One region of the Rhodospirillum rubrum ATCC 11170 genome, then DNA from elsewhere that is predicted to be linked to it. Evidence: riboswitches for the same ligand, from Rfam matches in the RefSeq annotation. Region 1 holds a riboswitch; each other region holds the start of a gene.

What was found. A riboswitch is a leader RNA that binds a small molecule or an ion and turns the genes downstream of it on or off. The one in region 1 is predicted to bind cobalamin.
Region 2: it holds a riboswitch for cobalamin, as region 1 does, so the genes downstream of both, RRU_RS07505 (ribonucleoside-diphosphate reductase subunit alpha) here and RRU_RS02565 (TonB-dependent receptor plug domain-containing protein) in region 1, are expected to answer to the same signal.
Region 3: it holds a riboswitch for cobalamin, as region 1 does, so the genes downstream of both, RRU_RS05930 (ABC transporter substrate-binding protein) here and RRU_RS02565 (TonB-dependent receptor plug domain-containing protein) in region 1, are expected to answer to the same signal.
Region 4: it holds a riboswitch for cobalamin, as region 1 does, so the genes downstream of both, metE (5-methyltetrahydropteroyltriglutamate--homocysteine S-methyltransferase) here and RRU_RS02565 (TonB-dependent receptor plug domain-containing protein) in region 1, are expected to answer to the same signal.

What each region holds. Positions count from the first base shown of each region.
Region 1 covers NC_007643.1:567,652-574,824, forward strand. Annotated here, with positions in the region: gene RRU_RS02545 (lysylphosphatidylglycerol synthase transmembrane domain-containing protein) at 1-832, opposite strand, end outside; gene bchI (magnesium chelatase ATPase subunit I) at 1,414-2,436, shown strand; gene RRU_RS02555 (magnesium chelatase subunit D) at 2,433-4,250, shown strand; gene bchO (alpha/beta fold hydrolase BchO) at 4,319-5,230, shown strand; cobalamin riboswitch at 5,251-5,483, shown strand; gene RRU_RS02565 (TonB-dependent receptor plug domain-containing protein) at 5,678-7,173, shown strand, end outside.
Region 2 covers NC_007643.1:1,705,985-1,713,157, reverse strand. Annotated here, with positions in the region: gene arsA (arsenical pump-driving ATPase) at 1-1,540, shown strand, start outside; gene RRU_RS07515 (ferritin-like domain-containing protein) at 1,678-2,175, opposite strand; gene RRU_RS07510 (ribonucleotide-diphosphate reductase subunit beta) at 2,305-3,381, opposite strand; gene RRU_RS07505 (ribonucleoside-diphosphate reductase subunit alpha) at 3,393-5,282, opposite strand; cobalamin riboswitch at 5,376-5,572, opposite strand; gene RRU_RS07500 (class I SAM-dependent methyltransferase) at 5,803-6,759, shown strand; gene RRU_RS07495 (lipoprotein) at 6,754-7,173, opposite strand, start outside.
Region 3 covers NC_007643.1:1,336,830-1,344,002, forward strand. Annotated here, with positions in the region: gene uvrB (excinuclease ABC subunit UvrB) at 1-428, opposite strand, end outside; gene RRU_RS05920 (TrkH family potassium uptake protein) at 693-2,189, shown strand; gene RRU_RS05925 (pyridoxal phosphate-dependent aminotransferase) at 2,333-3,535, shown strand; cobalamin riboswitch at 3,704-3,920, shown strand; gene RRU_RS05930 (ABC transporter substrate-binding protein) at 4,147-5,178, shown strand; gene RRU_RS05935 (FecCD family ABC transporter permease) at 5,175-6,203, shown strand; gene RRU_RS05940 (ABC transporter ATP-binding protein) at 6,200-7,000, shown strand; gene RRU_RS05945 (pseudoazurin) at 6,997-7,173, shown strand, end outside.
Region 4 covers NC_007643.1:2,005,288-2,012,460, reverse strand. Annotated here, with positions in the region: gene RRU_RS08920 (acyl-CoA thioesterase) at 1-670, opposite strand, end outside; gene metE (5-methyltetrahydropteroyltriglutamate--homocysteine S-methyltransferase) at 667-3,012, opposite strand; cobalamin riboswitch at 3,121-3,342, opposite strand; gene bigR (sulfite-sensing transcriptional repressor BigR) at 3,549-3,917, shown strand; gene RRU_RS08905 (YeeE/YedE family protein) at 3,914-4,321, shown strand; gene RRU_RS08900 (YeeE/YedE family protein) at 4,318-4,755, shown strand; gene RRU_RS08895 (LysR family transcriptional regulator) at 4,764-5,684, opposite strand; gene RRU_RS08890 (NAD(P)H-dependent oxidoreductase) at 5,783-6,589, shown strand; gene RRU_RS08885 (methyl-accepting chemotaxis protein) at 6,689-7,173, shown strand, end outside.

The DNA.
Region 1 (7,173 bases):
GGGCGGCTAGCACGTCGGCCTGATTGATATCGGGCAGGCCGGTTAGGAACAGCACTTCCAGCACGCCCAGGCCGCCCGGGGCATGGGAGAGCAGGGCCACCGAGAACGAGGCGAGGAAGATGCCGAGCACCACCATGAAGCCCGGATTGCCGACCTCGGGCAGGGCGAAATAGATGATGGCGGCGGCGCCGATCAGTTCGATCGGCCCCATGGCGAGCTGCTGGAGCACCACCGAGAACCGCGGATAGGCCAGCGGGAAGCGGCCGATCCGCCGGGGCTTGAAGCCCATGACGCTGCCGAAAATATAAAGCGCCACGACCAGCAGCATGATCGCTCCCATGGCGATCGGCCCGCCAATGGGCAGGTCGGGGAAATAGCGCGCCATCAATTCGGGTTCGAACAGCAAGACCGCGCCGCCCAGCAGCAGGGCGCCGAGCAGGAAGGTGAACGAGCAGAAGGCGACCAGCAGGCCGACCTCGCCCCCCGACAAGCCGCGCGAGGTATAGGCCCGGTAGCGGACGACGGCGCCCGAAAACACCGAGGCGCCGATATTGTGCGACAGCGCATAGGTGGTGAACGAACAGAGGGCGATGAAGCTCCAGGGCAGGCGTTTTCCCAGGTGGAGCAGGGCGATCCGGTCATAGCCGGCCAGGGCCATATAGGCGATGACGGCGCTGCCGGCGGCTAGGCCCCAATGGCTGTAGGGAATGGCGTTCAGGCTGTCGATGACGTCGTCAAGCGAGATGCCGCGCAGTTCCTTGTAAAGCAGCCACAGCGAGAAGGCCACGGCGACAAGGCCGATGGCCGGCCAAGCGAACTCCTTGGTTTTCATGCGAAACGACCACTCCGACGGGACTGCGATGGACCGGGGCGCGCCTGTCCCGGGAAAAGACGGCTTCGGAACGGTTCGATCGGCACCTTGCGCTCTCCTTGGTGGCCTCGGGCCTTGTCCGCGATCGGGGGAACCCGAAGGGGCAAGGATCAAAAAAAGGCGGGCGTCCCTAGGGGCGGTTCCAAGCCTTTGGGGGCTTCGTCGCCTGATCCCGCGCGAGACCGGCACTCCCAATTGCTGACAATATGGTTGAGCGGTCTTGACGGGCGCAAGGGCCTAAGACCCGGCCATTCGGTCGGGGTCGCCTCGTCCACAGGTCATAGAACATCCCCAAGGCCGGGAGCGCCAGAAAAATTCCGTCGCCGCGCCGCCGTCGCCTTTGGGGTGAGGACAGCTCGCCCCTCGCCCCTTGATCGATCGTGGCCGTATCACCCTTGCATGGCCGGAGGGGGACCGTCATACTTGATCTGTCTTGGTCGTTTGACAGTCCAGTGTGTCAACAAGTCAGGTGTGTCCATGGCTCCCTCGTTTGCGTTTCGTGCCTATCCCCACCGTTTCCAGATGGTCGGGGTGATCTGATCATGGCGGTTTTCCCGTTTTCGGCCATCGTCGGCCAGGATGAGATGAAGCTGGCGCTGCTGATCGCCGCCGTTGATCCGTCGGTGGGCGGTGTCATGGTGTTTGGCGATCGCGGTACGGGTAAATCCACCGCCGTGCGCGCCCTGGCCGCTCTGCTGCCGCCGATGCAAGCCACGGTCGGCTGCCCCTATGGCTGCGACCCCGAGGCCGATGCCAAGACCTGCGTTCCCGATTGTCCGCGCCATGGGCCGGGCGGCGCCCAGGCCGAAAGCCGGCCGGTGCCGGTGATCGATTTGCCTTTGGGCGCCACCGAAGACCGCGTGGTCGGGGCGCTCGATCTGGAACGCGCCCTGGCGCGCGGTGAAAAAGCCTATGAGCCGGGGCTGCTGGCCCGGGCCAATCGCGGCTTCCTGTATATCGACGAAGTGAACCTGCTCGAAGACCATCTGGTCGATCTGCTGCTCGATGTCGCCGCCTCGGGCGTCAATGTCGTCGAGCGCGAAGGGCTGTCGATCCGCCATCCCGCCCGTTTCGTGCTGGTGGGCAGCGGCAACCCCGAAGAGGGCGAATTGCGGCCGCAGCTTCTTGACCGCTTCGGTCTGTCGGTCGAGGTGCGCACCCCCGATCAGTTGGCGACCCGGGTTCTGGTGGTCCGCCGCCGGGATTCCTATGAAAGCGATCCCGACGCCTTCGTCGCCGAATGGCAAGCCGCCGATGGCGATGAGCGCAACCGCATCAGCGCGGCGCGCGAGGGTTTGAAATCGATCAGCGTCAGCGATGATATCGTCGAGAAATGCGCCGAGCTGTGCCTGAAGCTGGGCACCGATGGTCTGCGCGGCGAACTGACCCTGGTCCGCGCCGCCCGCGCCCTGGCCGCCCTGCAGGGCGACAAGGCCGTGACCCTGGACCATCTGAAGCGGGTCGCCCCCTCGGCCCTGCGTCACCGCCTGCGGCGCGATCCTTTGGACGAGGCCGGCTCTACCATTCGCGTTCAGCGCGGGATCGAGGCCGTTCTCGGATCATGACCGCGCCGGCCGCCTTTAACCCGCTGACCTGGGACGAGGCGGCCCGCGCCGCGGCCATGGTCGCCGTCGATCCGGTCGGCCTGGGCGGCGCGGTGATCCGCGCCCTGCCCGGACCGCCGCGCGACCGCTGGCTGGCCTATCTGCGCGAGCTGCTGCCCGCCGACGCGCCTTTGCGCCGGATGCCCCTGCATATCTCCGACGACCGCCTGCTCGGCGGTCTGGATCTGGCCGCGACCCTGCGCGCCGGTCGGCCGGTGGCCCAGCGCGGCCTGCTGGCCGAGGCCCATAACGGCATCGTCGTGCTGGCGATGGCCGAGCGCGCCCCGGTGGGCACCGTGGCCCAACTGTGTTCGGTGATCGATTGCGGCGAGGTGCGCACCGAACGCGATGGCCTTGGCCTGCGCTCGCCCGCCCATCTCGGCGTGGTGGCGCTGGACGAGGGACTGGAGGAGGACGAGCATCCCCTGGCCTCGCTGGTCGATCGTCTGGCGATCTCGCTTGATCTTGGACCTTTGCGCGATCTGTCCGACGATGGCGAACTGCCCGATGCCGATATGGTTCAGGCCGCCCGCGAGAACCTGGGCGCCGTCACCATTCCCGAGACCTTGATCGAAACGCTGTGCGCCACGGCGGCGGCCTTTGGCATTTTGTCGCTGCGCGTGCCGCTGTTCGCGCTGCGGGTGGCCCGCACCGCCGCCGCCCTGGATGGGCGGACGGCGGTCGAGGACGCCGATATCATGACGGCGGTGCGGCTGGTGCTGGCGCCGCGCGCCCTGGTGCTGCCGATGCCGCCCGAGGACGACGCCGAGGATCAGCCGCCCCCGCCGCCCCCGCCCGAGGAGCCCCCCGAGTCCGAGCCCGAACAGAAAAAGGACCAGGACGATCAGGGCGGTCCGACGCTTGAGGAAATGGCCGTCGCCGCCGCCGCCGCCATCATGCCGGCGGGCATGCTGGCCCGCCTGCGCGCCGCCGGCGGCTTGCGCCGCAAGGTCACGCCACCGGGCAAGGCCGGGGCGCTCAAGGCCGCCAAGACCCGGGGCCGTCCGGCCGGAACCCGCCCAGGCGCGCCTGGACCGGGCGCCCGGCTTTCGGTCATCGATACCCTGCGCGCCGCCGCCCCCTGGCAGCGGGTGCGCCGCGACGAGGAGGCCGCGCGCCTGGGCGACGAGGGTGTTCCGCCAGCCGAGGGCGGCCCCGCCGGTCCGCGTGTGCTGGTCCGCCCCGATGATTTCCGGGTGACGCGCCTGCGCCAGCGGGCCCAGACGACGACGATCTTTGTCGTCGACGCCTCGGGATCCTCGGCCCTGCACCGCTTGGCCGAGGCCAAGGGCGCGGTGGAACTGCTGCTGGCCGATTGCTATGTGCGCCGCGATCAGGTGGCCCTGGTCGCCTTCCGCGGGGCGCGGGCCGATGTCTTGCTGCCGCCGACGCGCTCGCTGGTGCGCGCCAAGCGCAGTTTGCAGCGGCTGCCCGGCGGCGGCGGCACCCCCCTGGCCTCGGGCCTCGACGCCGCGACCGCCCTGGCCGAATTGTGCCAGCGGCGCGGGGAAACCCCGGTTCTGGTGGTGCTGACCGATGGGCGGGCCAATGTCGGGCGCGATGGCACCGGCGGCCGGGCCAAGGCCGAAGCCGATGCCCAATCGGCGGCCCGCGCCCTGCGCGCCATGGGGCTGGGGGTGCTGTTGGTCGATACCGCGCCGCGTCCCGATCCGCGCGCCCGCAAACTGGCCGAAGAGCTTGACGCTTGCTACCTCGCCTTGCCCCACGCCGATGCGATGGCTATATCGCAAGGCGTTCGTGCGGCGATGACCTGAGCAGGTCACGCCGACGACCCTTGGGGGACATCTAGGGTGTGTGTGGCATGATGTGTGTGGGTGGCAAAATGATTTGGGAGCGCGAGGGCAAGACCTGGCCGCATCGGGACTGCAGCCGTTTCGTGACCGTCGGCGGCTTCCACTGGCATGTCCAGAGCATGGGACCCACCGCCGGCGGCAATGGGAAAGGCGGCGACGCGCCGCTTCTTTTGCTGGTCCATGGCACGGCGGCCACCACCCATTCCTGGCGCGATCTGATGGGGCCCTTGGCCCGATCCTTCCGGGTGGTCGCCATCGATCTGCCCGGCCACGGCTTCACCCGGGCGCCCTTCAGCTTTCGCCCGACCCTGCCCAGCATGGCCAAGGCGCTGAGCGCGCTGCTGGCCGCCGAGGGCCTGAGCCCCGATGGGGTGGTCGGCCATTCGGCCGGGGCGGCGATTCTGGCGCGGATGGTGCTGGATGGCAGCGTGACGCCGCGCATGCTGGTGTCGATCAACGGCGCCTTCATGCCCTTTCCCGGCATGGCCGGCACGCTGTTTCCCTATATGGCCCGCGTGTTGTTTTGCAATCCTTTGACCCCTTACATGATGTCGTGGGGGGCGGCCGATCAGCAGCGGGTCGAACGGCTCATCCGCGATACCGGCTCGCTGCTCGACAAGCCCGGCATGACCTATTACGGCCGCTTGATGCGTTCGCCCGCCCATGTCAGCAGCGCCTTGTCGATGATGGCCCATTGGGATCTGGCGCCGCTCAATCGCGACATGCGGCGGCTGACCATCCCCTTGCATCTGATCGTCGGCGAGGAGGACAAGGCGGTCTCGCCCGATGAAGCCAAGCGCTTGGCGACCCGCGTCGCCACCGCGACCTTGCACGTCGTGCCCGGCGGCGGCCATCTCGTCCACGAGGAGCAGCCCGATCTGGTGGTCGGGCTGATCGAACAGGCGGCCCGCGAGGTCGCTTTGCTTCCCCCGCTGTCTTGACAGATCCCACAGCCCGAAGTAGAGCGAAGGGGACTGCCGGTTCCAGGCCGGGCATAACGCCCCGGCTGGATTAAAACGGGAACACGGTGCGGCCCCTTGCGGGCCCAATCCGTGACTGCCCCCGCAACTGTGAGTGGTGAGCCCCTCTCCATTCGGCCACTAGGACCAGCGCTCGCGCGCGTCGTCCCGGGAAGGCGGAGATCAGGGTCAGGACCCACGAGTCAGGAGACCTGCCGGCTGGTCGTCACCTAACCCTGTGCGCGGGGCGCGCCATGGGGCGGTTTTTCTCCGCAATGGTGGCACATATCCGCTGGTCTGCCCGGATTCGGGACGGCCATGGTCATCGGCTGCGCGGCGTTCCCGGATCGGGAAGCCGCGTTGGGGGGACGTGTCATGGGTTATGGATCGCCTGATCGCGCGTGGCGCGCGGGGATGGGAGTGTTTGGGGTGGCCGTCGCCGCCGTGATGGCGGGGGTGGTCGGCGCCAGCGGGGCCGCCGCTTGGGCCGACGAGCCGGAAACCACCGAAGGGCTGATCGTTTCGGCCAGCCGGACCCCGGTGGCGGCGAAGGATCTCGGGCGCTCGGTCAGCGTCCTTACCGGCGAGGACTTGCGCGAACGCGGCGTGCGCTATGTGTCCGACGCCCTGCGCCAATTGCCCGGCGTCGCCGTCAGTCGGGCCGGCGGGCCCGGCGGCGTGACCCAGGTGCGCCTTCGCGGCGCCGAGGCCAACCATGTTCTGGTGCTGATCGATGGCGTGGCCGTATCGTCGCCGGCTTCGGGCGAATACGATTTCGCCGGTCTGGTGGCCAGCGATATCGAGCGCATCGAGGTGCTGCGCGGGCCGCAATCAGCACTTTGGGGCTCCAACGCCACCGCCGGCGTCATCAGCATCGTTACCCGGCGCGGCACGCGCAACCAGAGCGGCGGCGAGGTGAGCCTGGACGGCGGCAGCGATGGCACCTTCGGCGGATCGGTCGCCATGGGGGCGGGCACCGAGGATCTCGACGCCGCCCTGTCGCTGGCGGGCTTGCGGGCCGGCGGGCTGGATGTCTCGGCCGATCCCGGCGGCGATATCGACCGCGACCGCAACATCACCCTGAACGGCAAGATCAATTACGACGCCAGCGACTGGCTGCGCTTTGGCGCCACGGCGCGGATGGCCGACCGCCGCTCCGATTACGACGGCTTCGCCTTTGGCGCCCCCAAGCGCTCCGATCTGGTCTATGACGGGGATTATGCCACCGATCAGCGCGATGTCGCGGTATCGGGCCATGTCGATGTCGATAGCCTGGGCGGCAGGCTGAGCCATCAGGCGCGTTTTGACTATACGCGGGTCGATATCCAGACCCTGCTTGATGGGCTGTCCACCGCCAAATCCCTGGGGCAGCGCTTCAAGGGGACTTATCAGACGACGCTGGCGCTTGATGCGCCGACGCTAACCAGCGCCAATCACCGGCTGACGGCGGCGGTGGATTGGCAGCGCGAGACTTTCCGCAACACCGATGCCGATCTGGTTTCCGATCCCTCGCAGGTGGAAGGCCAGCAGCGCGATCTTTACGGGCTGGTCGCCGAATATCGCGGCACGCTGTTTCAAGATCTTGATCTGCAGGCAGCCCTCCGTCACGACATCAACGACAGCTTCGCCGATTCGACGACCTTTAGCACCAGCGCGTCCTATGAGGTGCGGCCAACCCAGTCGCGTCTGCACGCCTCGGTTGGCACCGGCGTGACCAATCCGACCTTTTATGAGCAATTCGGCTTCATCCCCAGCCAGTTCATCGGCAACGCCAACCTCGATCCCGAGAAGAACTTCGGCTGGGACGCCGGCATCGAGCAGCGCATCCTCGGCGATCAATTGACCCTGGACGCCACTTATTTCCATGAAACCCTGACCGATGAGATCGTCACCGTCTATAAGGCGCCCAGCTACCTGGGGACGGC
Region 2 (7,173 bases), 1.1 Mb from region 1:
CGACCAACCAACGGCGATCGCCGGCGCGCCCGGCCTTTACGGGCTGAACATCGACCCGGAAGCGGCGGCCTTCGCCTATCGGGAACGCATGGTCGCCCCTTATCGGGGACTCTTGCCCGCCGCCGCCATCGCCAGCATGGAAGAACAGTTCTCCGGCGCCTGCACCGTCGAGATCGCCGCCTTCGACGCCTTCGCCAAGCTGCTGGGCGATGACGCGGCCACCGCCGCATTCGATCACGTGATCTTCGATACCGCCCCCACCGGCCATACCCTGCGCCTGCTCACCCTGCCTTCGGCCTGGGGGGATTTCATCGCCTCGGCGACCGGCGGGGCCTCCTGCCTTGGCCCTCTGGCCGGGCTGGAGACGCAAAAGGCCTTGTATGGCGCGACGGTCGCCCATCTCGCCGATCCGAAAATGACCACGGTGGTTCTGGTCAGCCGGGCCGAAGGCGCCGCCCTGCGCGAAGCCGAACGCACCCGGGGCGAATTGGCCGATCTGGGCGTGACCAACCAACGGCTGGCGCTGAACGGGGTGTTCACCGCGCCCCGGGGCGAAGACGCCATCGCCGATGCCATGACCTTGCGGGGGCTCGAGGCCCTGGCGGATATGCCCGCCGCCCTGGCCGCCCTGCCGCGCAGCCAGACCCCCTTCCTGCCGCTGGGCACCGTCGGCCTCACCGCCCTGCGCCAGATCGCCGCAGACACGGCGGCGGAGGCCACGCCCGCCGGCCCCGCCCCCGCCGCCGCTTTCCCGTCCCTGCCGGGCGGCCTGGAAGACCTGATCGACGAGATCGCCGCCGCCGGCCATGGGGTGGTGATGACCATGGGCAAGGGTGGCGTGGGCAAGACCACCATCGCCGCCGCCCTGGCCATCGCCCTGGCCCGCCGGGGCCACCGGGTCACGCTGTCGACCACCGACCCCGCCGCCCATGTCGCCCAGGCCGTTGACGGCACGGTACCGGGGCTGACAATCGCCCGCATCGATCCCAAGGTGGAAATCGCAGGCTACCGCGCCGAGGTGCTTGAAAAGGCGGGGAAAAACCTTGATGCCGCCGGCCGCGCCATGCTCGAGGAGGACCTGCGCTCGCCCTGTACCGAGGAAATCGCCGTTTTCCAGGCCTTCGCCCGCACGGTCGATGGCGGCAAGGACCACTTCGTGGTTCTGGATACGGCGCCGACCGGCCATACCATCTTGCTGCTCGACGCCGCCGAAGCCTATCACCGCGAGGTTCTGCGCACCCGGGCCGATATGCCCGAAGCGGTGCGCGCCCTGCTGCCGCGCCTGCGTGACCCGGGGTTCACCAAGGCGATCATCGTCACCCTGGCCGAGGCCACCCCGGTTCACGAGGCAGAACGCTTACAACGCGATCTGGCGCGCGCCGGCATCACGCCTTTCGCCTGGGTGATCACCCAAAGCCTGCTCGCCAGCGGCACCACGGATCGGCTGCTGCGCCAGCGCGGCGCCTATGAGGCGCCGTTCATCGCCCGGGTGGCGACCGAGCTGGCCAAACGCACCGCCCTCATCCCCTGGGCCGCCTGAGCGCCCCAAACTTCACGCCGGCGGCTTTAAGCGGGCCGCAGGCGGAAGGCGGTCACGGCACCGCCCCCGAAAGCGCCTTGTCGGCGCTTCGCGGGGGCGGTGTTTTCATCGATCATCGATCACGCGGCACAGCGCGATCAGGCCGCCTTCAGGGCCGCCGAATTGGCGACTTTATCGGCCAGCTTGGTCAGATCGGCGTCGGTCTTGATCTCTTCTTGAAGCGTCTGGTCAAGAAGCTTGGCGATCTCGGGCATGCCGAGCACCTCGGCCCAGCGCTTGAGCGTGCCATAGCGGGCGATCTCGTAATGCTCGACCGCCTGGGCCGAGGCGATCAGACCGGCATCGACCGCCGGCTCGCCCTTGAACGCGTCAAGGATTTCCTCGCCCTCGCTCAGGATGCCTTCGATCGCGTCGCAGGTTTTGCCCTGGGCGCGCTTGCCGAACAATTCGAAGGCCATTTGAAGGCGTTCGATCTGCCCTTCGGTTTCCTGATGGTGTTTTTCGAAGGCGGCCCGCAGTTCCGCCGAATCGGCGCCCCGCGCCATCTTCGGCAACGCCTTCAGGATCTTCCTCTCGGCATAATAAATATCCTTGAGGGTGTCATAGAAAAGCTTATCCAGGGTCTTCTCAGCCATGGGAGGCGTCCTTCTCATCTTGCAAAGACTGTTAAAGGCCTTGCCGGCTTGGCCGACAGCCCCTCTAACGAGTCGACGCCCGCTTCGTTCCGAGGTTCTTTCGCAGGGGGAATTTTCCTCTCGCGACCGTCATTGGGCGGTGCGCAGGCGGTCGAACGCCGCCCAGACGCCGTCCGGACCGTCCCAGGCGCCTTGGGTTGCCGCCTTGGAATATTCGGTGGATCGCTGTTCGAAGAAATTGGCGTGTTCGACGCCGTTGAGGATTTCCACCAGCCAGGGCAAGGGGTGGGGCCTGAGTTGTTCGTAACCCGCCTCGGTTTCGCGGAAATGACCATAAAGGATGGGCAGTTTCAACTGGGTCAGCCGCCAGTCGGCGACGTAGCGGACGTAGGATTTGATGTCCTCGGCGCGCATGCCCTCGATCGCGCCCAGCTCGAAGGCGAGATCGACGAACTTCTCTTCCAGTCCGACCATGGTTGTCGCCACGTCCAGGATGTCGTCGCGCACCGGCTTGGTCAGCGCGCCGGTTTCGCGGTTCCATTCGTGGAACAGACGGATGATACCCTGGCAATGCAGGGATTCGTCACGCACCGACCAGGTGACGATCTGGCCCATGCCCTTCATCTTGTTGTGACGGGGGAAGTTCAGCAGCATGGCGAAGCTGGCGAACAGCGCCATGCCTTCGGTGAAGGCGCCGAACATGGCCAGCGTGCGCGACACGTCGGCCATGGTGCCGACGCCGAAGGTGTGCATGTAATCGGCCTTGTCACGCATGGCGGCATAGTCGCGGAAGGCCGAAAACTCGGTCCGCGGCATGCCGAGCGTGGTTAGCAGCAGGGCATAGGCGTCGATATGGATGGTCTCCATGTTGGTGAAGGCGGCCATCATCATCTGGATTTCCAGCGGCTGGAAGATGGGCATATAGCGCTTGAGGTAATTGTCGCTGACCTCCACGTCCGACTGGGTGAAAAAGCGAAAGATCTGGGTCAGCAGGTTGCGCTCCTGGTCGGAAACGCGATCGGAGGCCCAGTCCTTGAGGTCCTCGCCCAGCGGCACCTCCTCGCCCATCCAGTGGACCTGTTGTTGCTTCTTCCAGAACTCATAGGCCCAGGGATAGCGTTCGACGTTGTAGGCGCCCGAGCCTTGCAGCAGGCCGATGCGACCGCTGTTGACCAGATCGAGGGGATTGAGCTGCGCGATGGTCATGGCCGGTCTCTCTATTGGCAGGCTAGGCATTCATCGTAATCGGCGCGCGGGGCCGATGACGTTTCCCCGCTCGGCTTTTCCCTGCCGACGAAGGCGGCGCGCTGCACCGATTTGGACCGGCAGTAATAGAGGCTTTTCAGGCCGCGCCGCCATGCCGTCCAGTGCAACATGTGCAGGTCCCATTTGTCGGCGTCGGCGGGCAGATACAGGTTGATGGACTGGCTTTGGCAGATGAAGGGGGCGCGGTCGGCGGCCAGATCGATGATCCAACGCTGGTCGATCTCGAAGGCGGTGCGGAACACCAGCTTCTCGTCGTCGCTCAAGCCTTCCAGGTGTTGGACCGAGCCTTCGTGCTCGATGATGGATTGCCACGTCTCGGCGGTATCGAGGCCCTTGTCCGCGAGCCGGCGCGCAAGGTGCGGGTTGCGCACCGAGAACGAACCAGACAGGGTTTTGTGGGTGTAGACGTTGGCCGGAATCGGTTCGACGCAGGCGCTGGTGCCGCCGCAGATGATGCTGATGGAGGCGGTGGGCGCGATGGCCAGCTTGGCGCTGAAGCGGGCCTTCATGCCGCGCTCCGCGGCATCCGGGCAGGCGCCGCGCTCGTCGGCCAGATCCACCGAAGCGGCGTCCGCGTCGCGGCGGATCTTGCGGAAGAGGCGCAGGTTCCACGACTTGGCAAGCGCGCTTTCGAAGGGGATGCCGCGGGCCTGCAAAAAGGAATGGAACCCCATGACGCCCAAGCCGACCGAGCGCTCGCGCATGGCGGCATAGGCCGCGCGCTCCATGCCGTCGGGCGCCGTCTCGATGAAATGGCTCAGCACGTTGTCAAGGAAGCGCAGCACGTCTTCGATGAAGCCGGGGGCGTTCTCCCATTCGTCCCAGGTCTCGATGTTGAGCGACGACAGGCAGCATACGGCCGTGCGCTCCTGGCCGCGATGGTCGCGCCCCGTCGGAAGGGTGATCTCGGCGCACAGATTGGAGGACGACACCCGCAGGCCCAAGTCGCGCTGGTGTTTGGGCAGGGCGCGGTTGACGGTGTCGGTGAACAGCAGATACGGCTCGCCGGTCTGCAAGCGGGTTTCCAGGATTTTCTGCCAGAGCTGGCGGGCGCCGACGCTGCGCAGCACCTCGCCGCTCTTGGGGCTTTTCAGGGCGAATTGCCGATCGTCGCGCACCGCCTCCATGAAGTCGTCGGTGATATTGATGGCGTGGTGCAGGTTCAGGCTCTTGCGGTTGAAATCGCCCGAGGCCTTGCGGATCTCCAGGAATTCCTCGATCTCGGGGTGGTGGATGTCGAGATACACCGCCGCCGAGCCGCGCCGCAGCGAGCCTTGGGAAATGGCCAGCGTCAGGCTGTCCATCACCCGAATGAATGGGATGATGCCGGAGGTGGCGCCATTGCCCTTCACCGCCTCGCCGATCGAACGCACGCCGCCCCAATAAGTCCCGATACCGCCGCCGTTGGAGGCCAGATCCACATTCTCGTTCCAGATGGCGACGATACCCTCCAAGCTGTCGGGAACCGTGTTCAGGAAGCACGAGATGGGCAGCCCGCGCTGGGTGCCACCGTTGGACAGGATCGGCGTCGCCGGCATGAACCACAGCTTCGACATGGCGTCGTACAGGCGCTGGGCGTGGGCGGCGTTATCGGCGAAGGCGCAGGAAACGCGGGCGAACATGTCCTGGATGCCTTCGCCCGGCAGCAAATAGCGGTCACCCAGCATCGCCTTGCCAAAGGCGTTCAGTTTGTCGTCGCGCGAGCGCTCAAGGCGGATTTCGGATGTTTCGGGGGGGTGCGGCCGCCGCCGGATTTGCGATGTGGGCTGATGCGACTGGCGTGGAGGCGACGCCACCAGATTGCCCTGGCGGTCGAAATCAAAAGCGGGCGCGGACGACATCGGCGATCCCCCTCAGGGATGATGAAAGGTGGGAGGGGAGAGACGCCATGCGGGCACAAGCCGGCATGCGCCCCATCGGGACACCCCGCCCGCGGACGTTTCAAGGGTCACGGCAGGTCTCCTGGCTCACGGGTCGTCGCCTTCGTCCGCCTTCCCGGGAATTTCCCCAGTGGCATGAATGGATGAAGGCTCGCCGCTGACAGTTGCGGGGGCAGCGCCGGCATCGCACCGGCTTCCCTCTTAGCCCCGGATATTGTGGTGTCCGGGGAACCGTAACACAACATAGGCTATATTATCGTTGCGCAGCGAGTCAAGCCCGGCCGGTGCGGCCCGGTTCATGGCGCGAGTCCGTCATGTCCTTTGGCGGCGGTGGAGCGGTCGAAAGAAGCCACCAGCCGGGAAAAAGGAAAAGCCGAAAAGGCGATCAGCGGCGACCAAAGATACAACCATATTGCTACAGAATGGTCCTTGGGGTAAAAACGTTGAACAGACCCGCCCTGTTTTTGGAGAAGATCCAGCGATGACGGACCCGGTGAATTTTGATGCGGACGATATTCCGGGCGTGGAAAATGAACATGATATCGTTTGGCAGATTCTATCGGACAAACTGAGGAAAGACTGCGCCCAGGCCGTCGATGACGACTACGGCAAAAAGTATCTACCCTTTACCGCCGGACAGCTTGTTCATCGCGTCACTTTCGCCTTATCCTATTACGATCAGAAGATCGGCAATTTGTTCCGCTGGGCGACGAAATCCGTCGAGGGCGACAACTACACCTACCAACTGACCGAGCGGAATCGCCGCCATCTGGCCCATTTCGTCTCTGTGGTCACCGGGCACCCGGAAAGCGAAATCTCGGCCTACATCGAGGAAATCAACGACGACGGCGCCCTGCGCGCCCATTTCGCCACGGTGATGCAGGGGCGCCAGGGGCCGATGGACATCGGGTTCCATCCCGGACGGCGCATGGGCTGGTATGCCATCGTCCGCGCCCTGAAACCGAAGATCGTCGTCGAGACCGGGGTGGCCCGGGGCCACGGCTCCCTCACCCTGGCCGCAGCGATCTTGCGCAACCGGGCCGAGGGCCATGCGGGGCGCTATGTCGGCACCGATATCAACCCGGAGGCCGGCATGCTGTTTTGTGGGGACTACGCGCAAGCCGGCACTATCTTGTATGGCGACAGCCTTGAATCCTTGTGGGCTTTCAACGAGAAGATCGATCTCTTCATCAATGACAGCGACCATTCCGCCAGCTACGAGAGCGAGGAATACGACCTGATCGAGTCCAAGCTTGCCGAGAACGCCCTTATCCTCGGCGACAACGCCCACGCCACCGACGCCCTGCTTGAATTCTCCCGCCGCACCGGCCGGAATTTCCTGTTCTTCCGCGAAGACCCGCAAGGCCATTGGTACCCGGGCGCCGGCATCGGCGTGGCCTTCCCCGCTTTCCCTAAAACCTCATCCGGGCGGTCATGACAGCGCCTCCGGGGGAGTCATGGCCTCACGCTGGCGCCGCCCGGTTCGGGCGAGACCATCTCGCATGTTCCGAGCCAAAAGCACGAGATTGACGGCCCCGGCGCCAAGTTCCACCGCTTGCACGGCATAAAACCAAAAGTCGAACGCCTGGGCCTCAGCCTTCCAAGCCAGGAAAAACGCCGCCGGCACAAGGATCAGCAAGCCGTTGCCGGCCACCACCTTCATCCGGGCGGCCTTGAGCGCGCTCATGTCTTGATTGGCTTGGGAAAGTCGGGCGCCCGAGGCGCCGGCGCCGGCCAGGAAGAGTATCAACACCGGCAAGCTCCACAGGATCGCGACTTTGACGGCGGCGATATCGGCCGGAAGGCCGAAGGCTTCCACCAGCACCGTCGCAAGCTGAAAGACGACGATGGT
Region 3 (7,173 bases), 770 kb from region 1:
GCGCGGGTGGCGGCGTGGCGCATCCGGTCAATCTGCTCGTTGATGCTGGAGTCTTTTTCGATATAGGTATCGGTGCGCGGAACATAGGCTTCGGGCTGGTAATAGTCGTAATAGCTGACGAAATACTCGACGGCGTTGTCGGGAAAGAAATTCTTGAACTCGCCGTAAAGCTGGGCGGCCAGGGTTTTGTTGGGGGCGAGGATCAGGGTCGGCCGGCCCATCTCGGCGATGACCTGGGCCATGGTGAAGGTCTTGCCCGAGCCGGTGACGCCCAGCAGCACCTGATCGCGGTCTTGGGCGGCCAGACCCCGCAACAGCTCGGCGATGGCCTGGGGCTGATCGCCGGCGGGCTGATAGTCGCTGGCCAGACGAAACTCGGCGCGGGGGCCAGCGGGCGGGCGCTCGAACAGGGGGAGAAGCATGGTCATGGCCCTTAAGATAAGCCGCCCGCCCGGGCTTGACCAGGGGGGCGCGCCGTCCGTCATCGCTCCCTTTTTCGACCCATTTCAAAAGGACCGCCACAGCGCCCGGCTTGCCAAATCGTCCCGGGCCTGCCTTATGATCGCCACGCTGAAGGGGGCGGGCGGCGTCGATCGAGGTGATCGACGGGGGTTCGCCCCCTACGACCTCCGGCGCCGCGCGGCGCGGGGGGCGGTTTTTTCGCGCGGTCGCAAGCCTGGGAAGGAAACGGAATGAGCCTGAGGGGAAGCCAACTCGGCACCAGCCGGGGCCTGATGCTGGGGGGGATCGATCTCGCCCCGGTGCTGATGGTCCTTGGGCTGCTGCTGTCGGGCCTCGGGCTCTCGATGCTGGCGCCGGCCTTGGTCGATCTGGTGGTTGAAAACCGCGACTGGCGGGCGTTCCTCGGCTCTTCGGTGATCACGCTGTTTTGCGGGATGATGCTGACCCTGGCCAATTGGCGGATGCCGCTGCGCTTCAATATCCGCCAGGGCTTCCTGATGACCGCCCTGGCTTGGCTGACCATGTCGCTGTTTGGCTCCATGCCGTTCATGCTGGCGACCACCGGGCTTGATTTCGCCGGGGCGTTTTTTGAGAGCGTTTCGGGATTGACCACCACCGGGGCGACGGTGATCAGCGGCCTGGAGCATCAGCCGCCGGGGATCTTGTTCTGGCGCTGCCTGCTGCATTGGATCGGCGGCATCGGCATCATCGGCATGGCCATCGCCCTGCTGCCGGCGCTGCGCGTCGGCGGCATGCAGCTGTTCCGCACCGAAAGCTCCGATACCAGCGAAAAGGGCATGAACCGCATCGGCGAATTGGGGCTGGCGATCACCGCCGTCTATCTGACGCTGACCGTGGTCATCGCCTTGGGCTATATCGCCGTCGGCATGTCGGTTTTCGACGCCATCTGCCACGCCTTCGGCACGGTGTCGACCGGCGGCTTTTCGAATTGGGACACCTCGCTTGGCCATCTCGACGCCGCCGGGCTGTGGATGTCGACGGTGGGCATGATGTTGGGCGCCATGCCCTTCGTGCTCTATGTGCAGGTGGCGCGCGGCCGGCCGATGGATGTGGTGCGCGATCCCCAGGTCCAGGCTTTGACCGGCTTTCTGGTCGCCTGCTGGTTGGTCATGGCCCTGTGGCAGAGCCTGGAGAACGGCCGGCCCTTCCTTGATGCCCTGACCGCCTCGGCCTTCAACATCACCTCGGTGGTGACGACGACGGGCTACGCCTCGGAGGATTACACCCTGTGGGGCGGCTTCCCGCAGTTGTTCTTTTTCATGATCACCTTCGCCGGCGGCTGCACCGGATCGACCTCGGGCGGCATCAAGATGTTCCGCTATCAGGTGGCCTATAAGGTTCTCAGCGCCAATATCCGCCGGCGCTATATGCCCAATGCGGTCATCGTCTCGACCTATGGCGGGCGGGCGATCGACGAGGACGTGGCGGTGTCGGTGGTGCTGTTCTTCTTCGCCACCGGGGCGACGACGGCGATCATCGCCCTGGCGCTGACCATGGTCGGCCTGGATTGGGTGACGGCCCTGACCGGGACGGCGGCGGCGATCGCCAATGTCGGTCCGGGACTCGGTACCATCGTCGGCCCGGCGGGCAATTACGCCACCTTGCCCGATAGCGCGAAATGGCTGCTGTCGCTGGCCATGCTGATGGGGCGGCTGGAATTCTTCACCCTTCTTGTGCTTTTCAGCCGCGACTTCTGGAAATCCTGAGGAAAGCGCTTTCCCGGCGCTTGCGTGCCGCCGGGAAGGGGGATAGCTTTTTCCCCCGGTCCCGCCAAGAGAGCCCCCGTCGTCAGGGGCGGCGCGGCCACTCGCCCCCTCCCAACCGACACAACCAATCCTCGAGGATTTCCATGTCGATCGTCGCCGAGCGTCTGTCCGCCATCAAACCGTCGCCGACCCTGGCGGTTACCACCAAGGCCGCCGAACTCAAGGCCGCCGGCCGTGACATTATCGGTCTGGGCGCGGGCGAACCCGACTTCGATACCCCCGATCACATCAAACAGGCGGCGATCGCCGCCATCGAGCGCGGCGAGACCAAATACACCGCCGTTCCCGGCACCGCCGCCCTGCGCAAGGCGATCTGCGCCAAGCTCAAGCGCGAGAACGATCTTGAGTACACGATCGAAGAGATCAGCGTCGGCTGCGGTGGCAAGCAGACCATCTACAACGCCCTGATGGCGACGCTGAACCCGGGCGAGGAGGTGATCATCCCCGCGCCTTATTGGGTCAGCTATCCCGATATCGCCCTGTTGGCCGGCGGCGTGCCGGTGTTCGTTCCCAGCGGCCCCGAGGTCGGCTTCAAGCTGCAGCCCGCCGATCTGGAGCGCGCCATCACGCCCAAGACCAAATGGCTGATCCTCAACAGCCCGTCCAATCCGACGGGCGTGGCCTATTCGGCCGCCGATCTCAAGGCCCTGGCCGAGGTTCTGCTCAAGCATCCCCATGTCTGGGTGATGACCGACGATATGTACGAGCACCTCGTCTATGACGGCTTCAAGTTCGCCACCATCGCCCAGGTCGAGCCCAAGCTGAAGGACCGCACCCTGACGCTGAACGGCGTTTCCAAGTCGTTCGCCATGACCGGCTGGCGCGTCGGCTATGCCGCCGGCCCGGTGGCGGTGATCAAGGCGATCAACAAGATCCAAAGCCAGTCGACCACCCACACCAGCTCGATCAGTCAGGCCGCCGCCCTTGCCGCCCTTGAAGGGCCGATGGACTTCCTGATCGAACGCAACGCCATCTTCAAGGAACGCCGCGATCTGGTCGTGCGCATGATCAATGATTGCCCGGGCCTGTCGGTCGGCACGCCGGAAGGCGCCTTCTATGTCTATCCGTCCTGCGCCGGGGTGATCGGCAAGACGACGCCCGAGGGCAAGCTGCTGGAAACCGACAGCGATTTCGTCGCCGCCCTGCTCGAAAGCGAAGGGGTCGCCGCCGTTCAGGGCGTGGCCTTCGGCCTGTCGCCCTATTTCCGCATCAGCTACGCCACGGCGACCGCCACCCTGGAGGACGCCTGCCAGCGCATCCGCCGCTTCTGCGAAAGCCTGCGTTGACTTCTCTCCACCGCGCAAGCCGGATCTGATGGAAAGGGCGCCCTTCGCGGGGCGCCCTTTTTTTCGTCTGGGGGCTTGGCGCGGTCATATAGGAACCTTGGGAACCCCTATGGTGTCGGGGGGGCGCGGTGCCGGGGTGTCGCGGCGTTGACGGCCCAAGGTTGCATCGGCTAGCCTGCGGCTGACGGTTCCCCCCAAGCGCAAGCCGAAGGGATTAAAAGGGAACACGGTGCAGGCGAAGGATTTGTCCGAAACCGTGGCTGCCCCCGCAACTGTGAGCGGCGAGCCTTCCTCCGATGAAAACCACTGGGGCGCGTGCCTTGGGAAGGGGGATGAAGGCGATGACCCGTGAGCCAGGAGACCTGCCGTCCGACCCTAATCCATGATCACGAGCGGGGAGGCTCGGAAAGGATGGCAATGACGACGCATCACGTCTGATCACCCCCAAGGTCCCGTCAGAGTCCGTCGATAGCTCGACGAGACCCTCGCCTGCGCCCATCGATTCTGGGCGAGGTCGACGTTTTCAAGCCCTTTCAGCCACTGCTGAACCGTGACCCTTGCGGGTCGCCGAACTTTTCCCTGTCACGATTGACGGAAGAGGAGACTCCCCCTTGTCTTCACCCATGCGCTTGTCTTTTCTCGCCGCGGCTTTCGCCGCCCCCCTCGTCGTCTCGGCCTCCGGCGCCGGCGCCGCCGAGCCTACCCGCTATCCCCTGACGCTCCAGACCTGCGGCCAGACCATCACCTTTGATCGGGCGCCCAGCCGCGTCGTTTCGATCGGCCAGAGTTCCACCGAGATCCTCTATCTTCTGGGCTTGGCCGATAAGGTCGTTGGCACGGCGTTGTGGGTCGGTCCCGTGATCGCCGGCTATGAGGCGGTCGACGCCAAGGTCCCGCGCCTGGCCGACAACGACCCGAGCTTTGAAAGCGTCGTCGGCAAGAAACCCGATCTCGTCACCAATCAATACCAATGGCAGGTCGGCCCCAAAGGGGTGGTGGCGACAAACGCCCAGTTCGCCGAACTGAAGATCCCCGTCTACACCTCTCCGGCCGATTGCGTCGGCAAGGATAATTCCGAAGGGGGCGACGGTCTGCGCACGAGCCGTTTCACCACGGATCTGATCTATCAGGAGATCGAGGACCTAGCCCGCATCTTCGATGTCAGCGAGCGCGGTGAAGTTTTGATCAACGATTTGAAGGCCCGCGAGGCGGCGGCGAAGAAAAAAATCGCTTCTCTCCGCAGCCCGGTTTCCGCCGTCTTCTGGTTTTCAAGCGCCGATCTCGACATCGATCCCTATGTCGCCGGTAGCGACGGTGCCCCCGGATACATCCTGTCCGTTCTGGGCATCACCAATGTGATCAAAAGCGAGGAGGAATGGCCGACGGTTGGTTGGGAGACCATCGCCAAGGCCAATCCGACGATCATCGTCGCCGGTGAAATGACCCGGCGGCGCTTTCCGGTCGATGATATCGCCGTGAAGAAGACCTTCCTGGCCAATGATCCGGTCACCCGCCTGATGCCCGCCGTCCAGGAGGGCCGTATCGTGCCCCTTGACGCCCAGGCGATGAACCCGACCATCCGCACCATCGAGGGCATCGAGGTCGTGGCCGATGCGGTCATCAAGGCCGGCCTCGCCCAATGAAGGTCGGCCCCGCGGCTTTGCGGATCACCGCGATCTGTCTGCTTGCCGTCGTTGTCCTGGGGGTGGCGCTCGCCGCGGGCGCCGCCCTTGGCGAAGCGCCGATCCCCCTCGTCACCGTGATCGAAGTGGTGGCCAACAAGGTTCTGGGCGCCGGCTATGCGCTCGACCCTATCGATGAGGGGATCATCTGGAACTACCGGGTCGCCCGCGCCCTCGTCGCCGCGTCTTGCGGGGCCTCGCTGGCGGTCAGCGGCGTCGTCCTCCAATCCCTGCTGCTCAACGCCCTGGCCGATCCCTATATCCTCGGCATCTCGGCCGGCGCGTCGAGCGGGGCGGTGGCGGTGGCGGTTCTCGGCCTGGGCGGCGGCCTCGTTTCGCTATCGGTCGGGGCCTTCCTGGGCGCCGTCCTCGCTTTCGCGCTGGTGTCCTTCATCGCGCTGAAGGCCGGGCGCGGGCCGGCGGCGATCATCCTGGCCGGCATCGCCGGATCGCAGTTGTTCAATGCGCTCACCTCGTTCGTCGTGACCAAGGTGGCGACCGCCGATCAGGCGCGCGGCATCATGTTCTGGCTTCTGGGCAATCTTTCGGGCGTGCGCTGGCCCGACGTGTCGCTTGCCGTTCCGGTGGCGCTGGGCGGGCTGGTCATTTGCCTGTTTTACGCCCGCGCCCTCGACGCCTTCGCCTTCGGCGCCGATTCCGCCGCCTCGCTCGGCATCCCGGTGCGCCGGGTTTATATCATGATGATCGCCATCGCCGCCGGCACGACGGCGACGATGGTCAGCATCGTCGGATCGATCGGCTTCGTCGGCCTTGTCATCCCCCATGTGGCGCGCTTGACCGTCGGCGTTCGCCACAACAAGGTGCTGCCGGCGGCGGCCCTGATCGGCGCGATCTTCATGATCGCCGCCGATATCCTGTCGCGAAAGATCATCCCCGGACAGGTCCTGCCGATCGGCGTCATGACCGCCCTGGTCGGCGCCCCGGCCTTCGCCCTGATCCTCATGCGCAGGCCGGCGCACCGATGATGCTGTGCGCGCGCGATGTCAGCTTCACGATCGATCGGCGAACCATTGTCGACCGGGTTCATCTCGAGGTCGCGGCCGGCGAGTTCTTCGGCATCGTCGGGCCCAATGGTTCGGGCAAGACCACCCTTTTGCGCATGCTCGCCGGACTGCGGCCGCCGTCCTCGGGGGTCGTGCTGCTTGGCGGGGTGCCGATGACCGCCCTCGGCCGGCGCGATCTGGCGCAACGCGTCGCCCTGGTCGAACAACAGGCCGAGACCAGCGAGCGCCTCAGCGCCCGTCAGGCGGTGGAGCTTGGCCGCACCCCCCATCTGAGCGCGCTTACGCCCTGGTCGCGGCGCGACGAGGCGGTCGTCACGGCGATGATCGACCTTGTCGGAATGGCCGGCTTCGCCGCGCGCCCCTGGCACAAGCTGTCGGGCGGCGAGCGCCAGCGCCTTCACATCGCCCGGGCGCTGGCCCAGGAACCGCGCCTGCTGCTGCTCGACGAGCCGACCAATCATCTTGATATCGAGCATCAGATCGGCCTGCTCGCCCTGGTCCGCGCCCTTGGCATCACCGTCGTCGCCGTTCTTCACGATCTCAACCACGCCGCCATGTTCTGCGACCGCATCGCGGTGATGCAAGACGGCTTGGTCTGCGCCGTCGGCCCGCCGCCCGAGATCCTGACCCGTGACCGGCTGGCCGGTGTTTTCAACGTTGACGCCCGCGTCGAGAACGATGGCGAGGGCGGCTGTTTCATTCGTTACACGCGACCTTGCCCGGTCCATCCGCGGGTCGCCTTTGGAGACTTCCCATGATGCTTCGCCGATCCGCCCTTATCGCCTGCTTGTGCCTGCTCGGCGTGGTGCCGGCCCAGGCCGAAACCTTCGACGTGAAGATGCTTACGCGCGGCGTCCACGGCAGCATGGTGTTCGAGCCCGAGGATATCACGCTCGCGCCCGGTGACACCTTGCGCTTCCTGCCGAGCGAT
Region 4 (7,173 bases), 1.4 Mb from region 1:
GCGAGGTCCGCCCGACCCCGGTGACGCGGGGGATCAGTTCGACGATTTCGCCCTTGTGGATCTGGCTTTTGAAATCGACCCGACGCGACGAGGCCATGACGATGGTTTTGCGGCAATGGCGGGTGGCGGCGATGAAGGCCGCCTTGCCCATGGCGGCCAGGGCATTGCCGCCATAAAGACTGCCGTAGTGGCTAGTGTGTTCGGGAAAGACCATCTCGACCATGCGCAGGGCGTCGTCGGTCGGTGGCGGCGGCACGGCGGCTTCGGCCCCGGGGCGCAGCGGTGGCAAGGCGCCACCCCGGGCCTCCAGTCCCTCGCCGAGCGCGACCAGGGTGAAGAGCCCCCGGCCGCAGTGTCGGCGTTCGCCCGAAAGCGGCACCTCGGCGATCAATTCGACCTCGACGCCCAAGGATCGCCGGCCGACGCGGGTGACCGATCCGACCAGTTCGACGATCTCGCCGAGATGGGTGGGGGCGGCGAAATCGACCTGCTCGCACGACGCGGTGACGAATTCGACATGGGCATGGCGCGAGGCGGCGATGAAGGCGACCTTGTCCATATGGGCAAGGCCGATGCCGCCAAACAGCGTGCCATGGTGGTTGGTGTGCTCGGGGAAGACGATATCGACCAGCCGGGTCGCGGCCGCCGTCCCCGCGGATCGGTCGGTCATTGATCCTCTCCCGTCAGCAGCACCGCCCGCAGGGCGCGGGCCGCCGCCACCATATTGACCAGCGCCGGCCGCACCTCGTCCCAGTGGCGGGTCTTCAGCCCGCAATCGGGATTGACCCAGATCTGATCATCGGCGAGGCGCTGGCGGGCGAGCCTGAGCAAATCAACCATTTCCCCAACCTCGGGCACGCGGGGCGAGTGGATGTCGTAAACGCCCGGACCGATCTCATTGGGGTATTTATAGAGGCGAAAGGCGTCGAGCAGCTCCATCTTCGAGCGCGAGGTCTCGATGGAAATGACATCGGCGTCCATCGCGCCGATGGCGGCGATGATGTCGTTGAATTCGGAATAGCACATATGGGTGTGGATCTGGGTCACATCGGCAAGGCCCGAGGCGCAAAGCCGGAAGCAACCGATGGCCCAGTCAAGATACGCCCCCCATTCGGCCTTGCGCAGCGGCAATCCTTCGCGCAGCGCCGCTTCGTCGATCTGGATCATCTGGGCGCCGGCGGCTTCCAGATCGCGTACCTCGTCGCCGATGGCCAGGGCGATCTGGCGGCAGGCCACGGCGCGCGGCACATCATCACGCACGAAGGACCAGGTGAGGATGGTCACCGGGCCGGTCACCATGCCCTTGACCGGCTTGGCGGTGAGCGATTGGGCGTAACGCCACCATGACACCGTCATCGGCTGGGGCCGCGACACATCGCCAAACAAAATCGGCGGGCGCACATAGCGCGAGCCATAGCTTTGCACCCAGCCGTGGCGGGTGAAGGCGAAGCCCGCAAGCCGTTCGCCAAAATACTGCACCATGTCGTTGCGTTCGAATTCGCCGTGGACCAGCACATCGAGCCCGATGTCCTCCTGCCAGCGAATGGCCGCCTCGGTCTCTTGGCGCAGGAAGGCCTCGTAATCGGCGTCGCTGAGCGTGCCCTTGGCATGGGCCGAACGGGCTTGGCGCACCGCGGCGGTTTGGGGAAAGGAGCCGATCGTCGTCGTCGGGAAGGGCGGCAGGCCAAGGGCAGCGCGTTGCGCCGGCGCGCGCTGGGCAAAGGCGTGGGAGCGCTTGGCGCTCTCGGGGGTGATCGCCGCAAGGCGGGCGGCAACCGCCTTGTCATGGACGCTGGTCGATGTGGCGCGGCGCTTGGCGGCAAGATCGGAGGCCGCGAGCTGGTCGCTCACACAGGCCCGGCCCCGCGCCAAGGCCTGGCCGAGCACGGCCAGTTCGGCCATTTTCTGCACCGAAAAGGCCAGCCAGTCCTTCAGGTCGGGGGCGAGATCGGTTTCCAGTTCGAGATCGATCGGCACATGCAGCAAGGAGCACGACGGCGCCAGTTCGATCCGCTCGGCGCCGATGCGGGCCAGCACCGGTTCCAGCCACGTCACGATCCCCGACAAGGGCGCCCGCCAAACGTTACGGCCGTTGATGACGCCAAGGGACAAGACCAGCCGGCGCGGCGCCTTGGCGATCACGGCGTCGAGTTGGTCGGGGGCGCGGACAAGGTCGAGATGAAGGCCGGCGACCGGCAGGGTCAGGGCGGTCTCGAGATTATCGCCCAGCCCGCCGAAATAGGAGGTCAGCATGATCTTCAGGCCCGGCAGGGCATCGGCGAAGCGGCAATAAGTTTGGCGCAGCGCCTCGCGCGTCGGCTCGTCGAGATCAAGGACAAGGCAGGGCTCGTCGATCTGCACCCACTCAGCGCCCGCTTCGTGAAGCTGGCGCAGAATGTCACCATATACGGGAAGCAGGCTGTCCAGCAAGGAAAGCGGATTAAGGGAGAGGTCCTTGCTTTTTCCAAGCTTTAGGAAGGTGACCGGCCCGAGAAGAACCGGACGGGTTTTATAGCCAAGGGCCTTGGCTTCGTTGAATTCTTCGACTGGCTTGCGCGAGGCCAGGGTGAAGGTTTGGTCTTTGGTGAATTCCGGAACCATATAGTGGTAATTCGTGTCAAACCACTTGGTCATTTCAAGGGCCGGAACGCCGTGGGTGTCTTCCGCCGCGCCATGGGCGCAGGCCGCGCCCTGGCTGCCCCGCGCCATGGCGAAATAGGTATCAAGCGGCACGGGTCCGCCCGTCCAGCCATAGGCTCGGGGAATGGCGCCGACCATGACGCTGGTATCAAGCACATGGTCATAAAGCGAGAAATCATTCGAGGGAATGACGCTGACGCCCTGGGCGTGCTGGCGGGCCCAATTGGCCACGCGCAAGGCGGCCGCGGTTTCCAGAAGCGCCTTGGCGTCGGATTGACCCGACCAATAGGCTTCGAGCGCGGTTTTGAGTTCGCGACGCGGACCGATCCGCGGCACCCCTAAAGTGCTGATAGGCAAAGAGAGAAGAGACACCGGCTTACCCCAATCGACGTTGGGGGCAAAGGCCGAGCGGAGGCCGGCGGAATCCGGACGGTGGCAAACCCCGTGGATCGCAGGCGCACCACCGGGACACCCCGCCCAGGGAGGTTATGACATCGCGGCAGGTCTCCTGGCTTACGGGTCGTCGCCGCTGTCTGGCCTTCCCACCCCCCTTGCCGGGGGCAGTGGCACGTCTTGACAGCGGCTCGCCGCTTACAGTTGCGGGGGCAGCTCCGGCATCGCCAAAACGCGGCTCACCGGATTCCCTCTTAGCTCCGGCACCCGACAAAACGGTGCCAAAGAACCACGATCCTCAAAGCTTACGCGTGCCGCCAAAGGTCGTCAACGGAGATATGAAGATATCTTTATATCCTGATGTCATCAGACGTCTCGCCGATCCAGGGCCTTATCCACGGCGCTTCGCAGCGCTCCTCGGGGCGGAAGGGGGCCGGCAAGCCGGTCCTTGACCTCTATCATTATTCATTCTATTTAATTATATAATGTTTGAATAAAGAAGGAGGGGGCCGGCGATGCCAGCCGTTGTGAACGATAACGCCCGGGTCGATGACCCCGATGCCGATCCGGCGCGCATGGCGCGCGCCGAGATGGAGAGGCGAGCCGCCGAGGTGGCGGGCCTGCTTAAAACCCTGTCCCACCCCTTGCGCCTGATGCTGGTCTGCGCCCTGGTCGAGGGGGAATATGGCGTGGGCGCCCTGGAAGAGCGGCTCGGCATCGGCCAGCCGGCCCTGTCCCAGCATCTGGGCGTGTTGCGGGCGGCGGGCCTCGTCGAGACGCGGCGCGAGGCCAAGCAGGTCTTCTATCGCCTGACCGACGCCAAGGCGGCACGGCTTGTCGAAGCCCTTTACACGATCTTCTGCGTCGAGGAGGGAACGCCATGAGCGTTTTTTGGCCCCCTTTGCTGGGGGGGATGCTGCTTGGCTTGTCGGCGGCGCTGCTGCTGATCGGCAATGGCAAGGTCGCCGGAATCAGCGGCATGGCCGGACGGCTGCTGCAGGGCCAGAGCCGGGTCGAAAGCGCGGTTTTCCTGATCGGTCTGCTGCTTGGACCGGCGCTTTACGCCCTGATCGTCGGGGCTTGGCCGGCGGTGACGATCGTCGCCTCCTGGCCGGTCATCGTCATCGCCGGCCTTTTGGTGGGCTTTGGCACGCGGATGGGCTCGGGCTGCACCTCGGGCCACGGGATTGTCGGTCTGGCCCGCCTGTCGCGGCGCTCCCTGGCCGCCACCGCGACCTTCCTGGTCTGCGGCGTTTTGACCGCCTCGCTGATGGGGATCTTGCGATGAGCACCAGAACCGCTTTGCTCCGTCTGGCGCTTGGCCTGCTGGCCGGCGGCCTGTTCGGCTTCGGCCTGGCGCTTTCGGGCATGATCGATCCGGCCCGGGTTCTCGGCTTCCTCACCCTGGGAAGCGGCGCCTGGGACCCCAGCTTGATGTTCGTTCTGGGCGGCGCGGTCGGCGTGGCGACCTTGGGCGTGGGGGTAGGGCGGCGCCTGAGCCGTCCGGCCTTTGACGATCACTTCGCCCTGCCGCCGACAACCGGCATAACCCGCCGGCTGCTGCTTGGCGCGGCGCTGTTTGGCATCGGCTGGGGGCTGGCCGGTTTCTGCCCCGGTCCGGCGATCGCCGGGCTGAGCCTGGGTTTGGCGCCCGTCGCCATTTTCGTCGGGGCGATGGCGATTGGCATGATCGTTCACGACCGCTTTTTCGCCCGGCGATAAGCGATGCTTTAGCTTGTCTCCAGTCCAGGGATCTGGCCGATCCTTTCGACCAGGAAATCAACCAGCAAGCGAACGCGGGCGATCGCCGCCCGCTCGGGAACGATCAGCATGTTCAAGGGCACGGCGGGCGGCGTGTAACCGGGCAAGATAACTTCGAGCCCGCCCGCCGCCACCAGATCGTCCACCAGCCAGCGGTGGGTGGGGCCAAAGCCGCGACCGGCGCGAAAGGCCTCGCGGGCCGCAAGCCCCTGATCGACGCGCAACCGCCCGCCAACCGGCACGCGGTGGCGCTGACCATCGGGCCCACGCAGCTCTAGAACATCGCTTCCCGCCACATTCGCCATGGTGATGGCGTCATGGCCGGCGAGGTCCCCGGGGGCGGCCGGTCGGCCGCGCGCCGCCAGATAGGCGGGCGCGGCGACAAGCACGCGGCGGCTGAGACCAAGGGGGCGAAGCTTCAGCCCGCTGTCGGTCAGCGGCCCAAGGCGCAGGGCGATATCGACGCCCTCGCGCACAAGATCGATGCGCTCGTCGGTCAGGCCAAGATCGACGCGGATATCCGGGTAGCGATCCTGAAAGGCGAAGATCAGCCCGCTGATATGAAGAACACCCAAGGCCGCCGTGCAGGACAGGCGGATCGTTCCCGCCGGGGCGCCCCGCGCCGCGCGGGCTTCTTCGCCCGCCTGATCGACTAGGCGCAGGATCTGCAGGCTGTCGGCATAATAACGGCTTCCCTCGTCGGTCAGGACGACCCTGCGCGTGGTGCGGCTGAGCAACGCCACGCCGACGGCCTCTTCCAACTCGCGCAAGTGGCGGGTGATGGTCGATTGCCCAAGCCCCAATTCGCGGGCGACCGCCGACAGATTGCCCCGTTCGGCGACGCGCACGAAGCTGCGCAGGCGTTCAAGCGTGACCTCTGATTTATCCATTTTTCGGCTCAATGAAATCCATTTTCCATGGATAGCGGATGAATGCGCCCGGATCTAGGTTGGGGATCGGTTTTTCTCTGGATCGCATCGGTGCCGTCATGAAGATTTTGCTGGTTTTCGCCCACCCCGAACCGCGCTCGCTCAATGGCGCCTTGCGCGATGTCGCCGTGACCGAGCTTCGCGCCCAAGGTCACGAGGTGCGGGTTTCAGACCTTTACGCGATGGGCTGGAAGGCGGCGATCGACCGCGACGACTTTCCGGCTTTGCCCCCAAAGGCGCGTTTGCAAGTCGCCGCCGCCTCGGGCGAAGCCCTTGCCGCCCAGGCCCTGACCGGGGATGTGACGGCCGAGCAGGACAAGCTGCTGTGGGCCGATCTCCTGATCTTGCAGTTTCCTTTGTGGTGGTATGCGATGCCAGCCATTCTCAAGGGCTGGGTCGACCGTGTCTATGCCTACGGCTTCGCCTATGGCGTTGGCGAGCACAGCGACAGGCGGTGGGGCGAGCGTTTCGGCGAAGGTCGGCTTGCCGGGAAACGCGCCATGCTGATCGTGACCACCGGCGGCTGGGAAGAGCATTATTCGGCGCGCGGGATCAATGGCCCGATCGACGACCTGCTGTTCCCCATCACCCATGGCATCCTTTTTTATCCGGGCTATGCGGTGCTGCCGTCCTTCGTCGCCTATCGGGTCGATCGCCTAGACGGCCCCGGCTTCGACGCCCTGGCCGAGCGCTTGCGCCAACGCCTGCGCGGCCTTTCCACCACGCCCCCCATCCCGTTCCGACGGCAAAACGGCGGCGAGTATGCCATCCCGAGCCTGGAATTGCGCCCGGACCTAGGCGCGGCGGGGGCGATGGGCTTCGCGCTGCATCAAGAAGACGGTGATCATGTTGATAAAGCTCGATAAAGGTCGAAGCGATAGTCCGCCTATACCCTACCTCCAGGGTCGGCAAACATTGAACCTCGTCTTGTTGGGCTATATACTAAATAAGCAGCATCTATCGCGATGTATGCTCAACTTGAGGTATGGGGTTCGAGAATGGCTTTTAGCATTTTTGGTGGGGGGGCGGCTAACCGATTGACCGCGCTCAGCACATCAATGGCTTTGATCGAATTTGACCTGGACGGCACCATTCTTGCGGCGAATACAAACTTTCTTACAGTGATGGGGTATCGACTTGACGAGGTGAGGGGCAAAAAGCACAGCCTGTTCGTCGAACCCGCCGAACGCGACAGCGCCGAGTATCGCGCCTTCTGGGATCAGTTGCGGCGGGGGACGTTTCTGGCCAGGGAATTTAAGCGCGTCGGCAAAGGCGGCAAGGAAATCTGGCTGGAGGCGTCTTACAATCCCATCCTGGGCCTCGGCGGAAAGCCCACTGGCGTTCTCAAGATCGCCACGGATATCACCCGAAAAAAGGCCGAGGCCGTCGAGCTGCAGGAAAAAGTGGCGGCGATCAGCCGCTCCCAAGCCGTCATCGAATTCGCCATGGA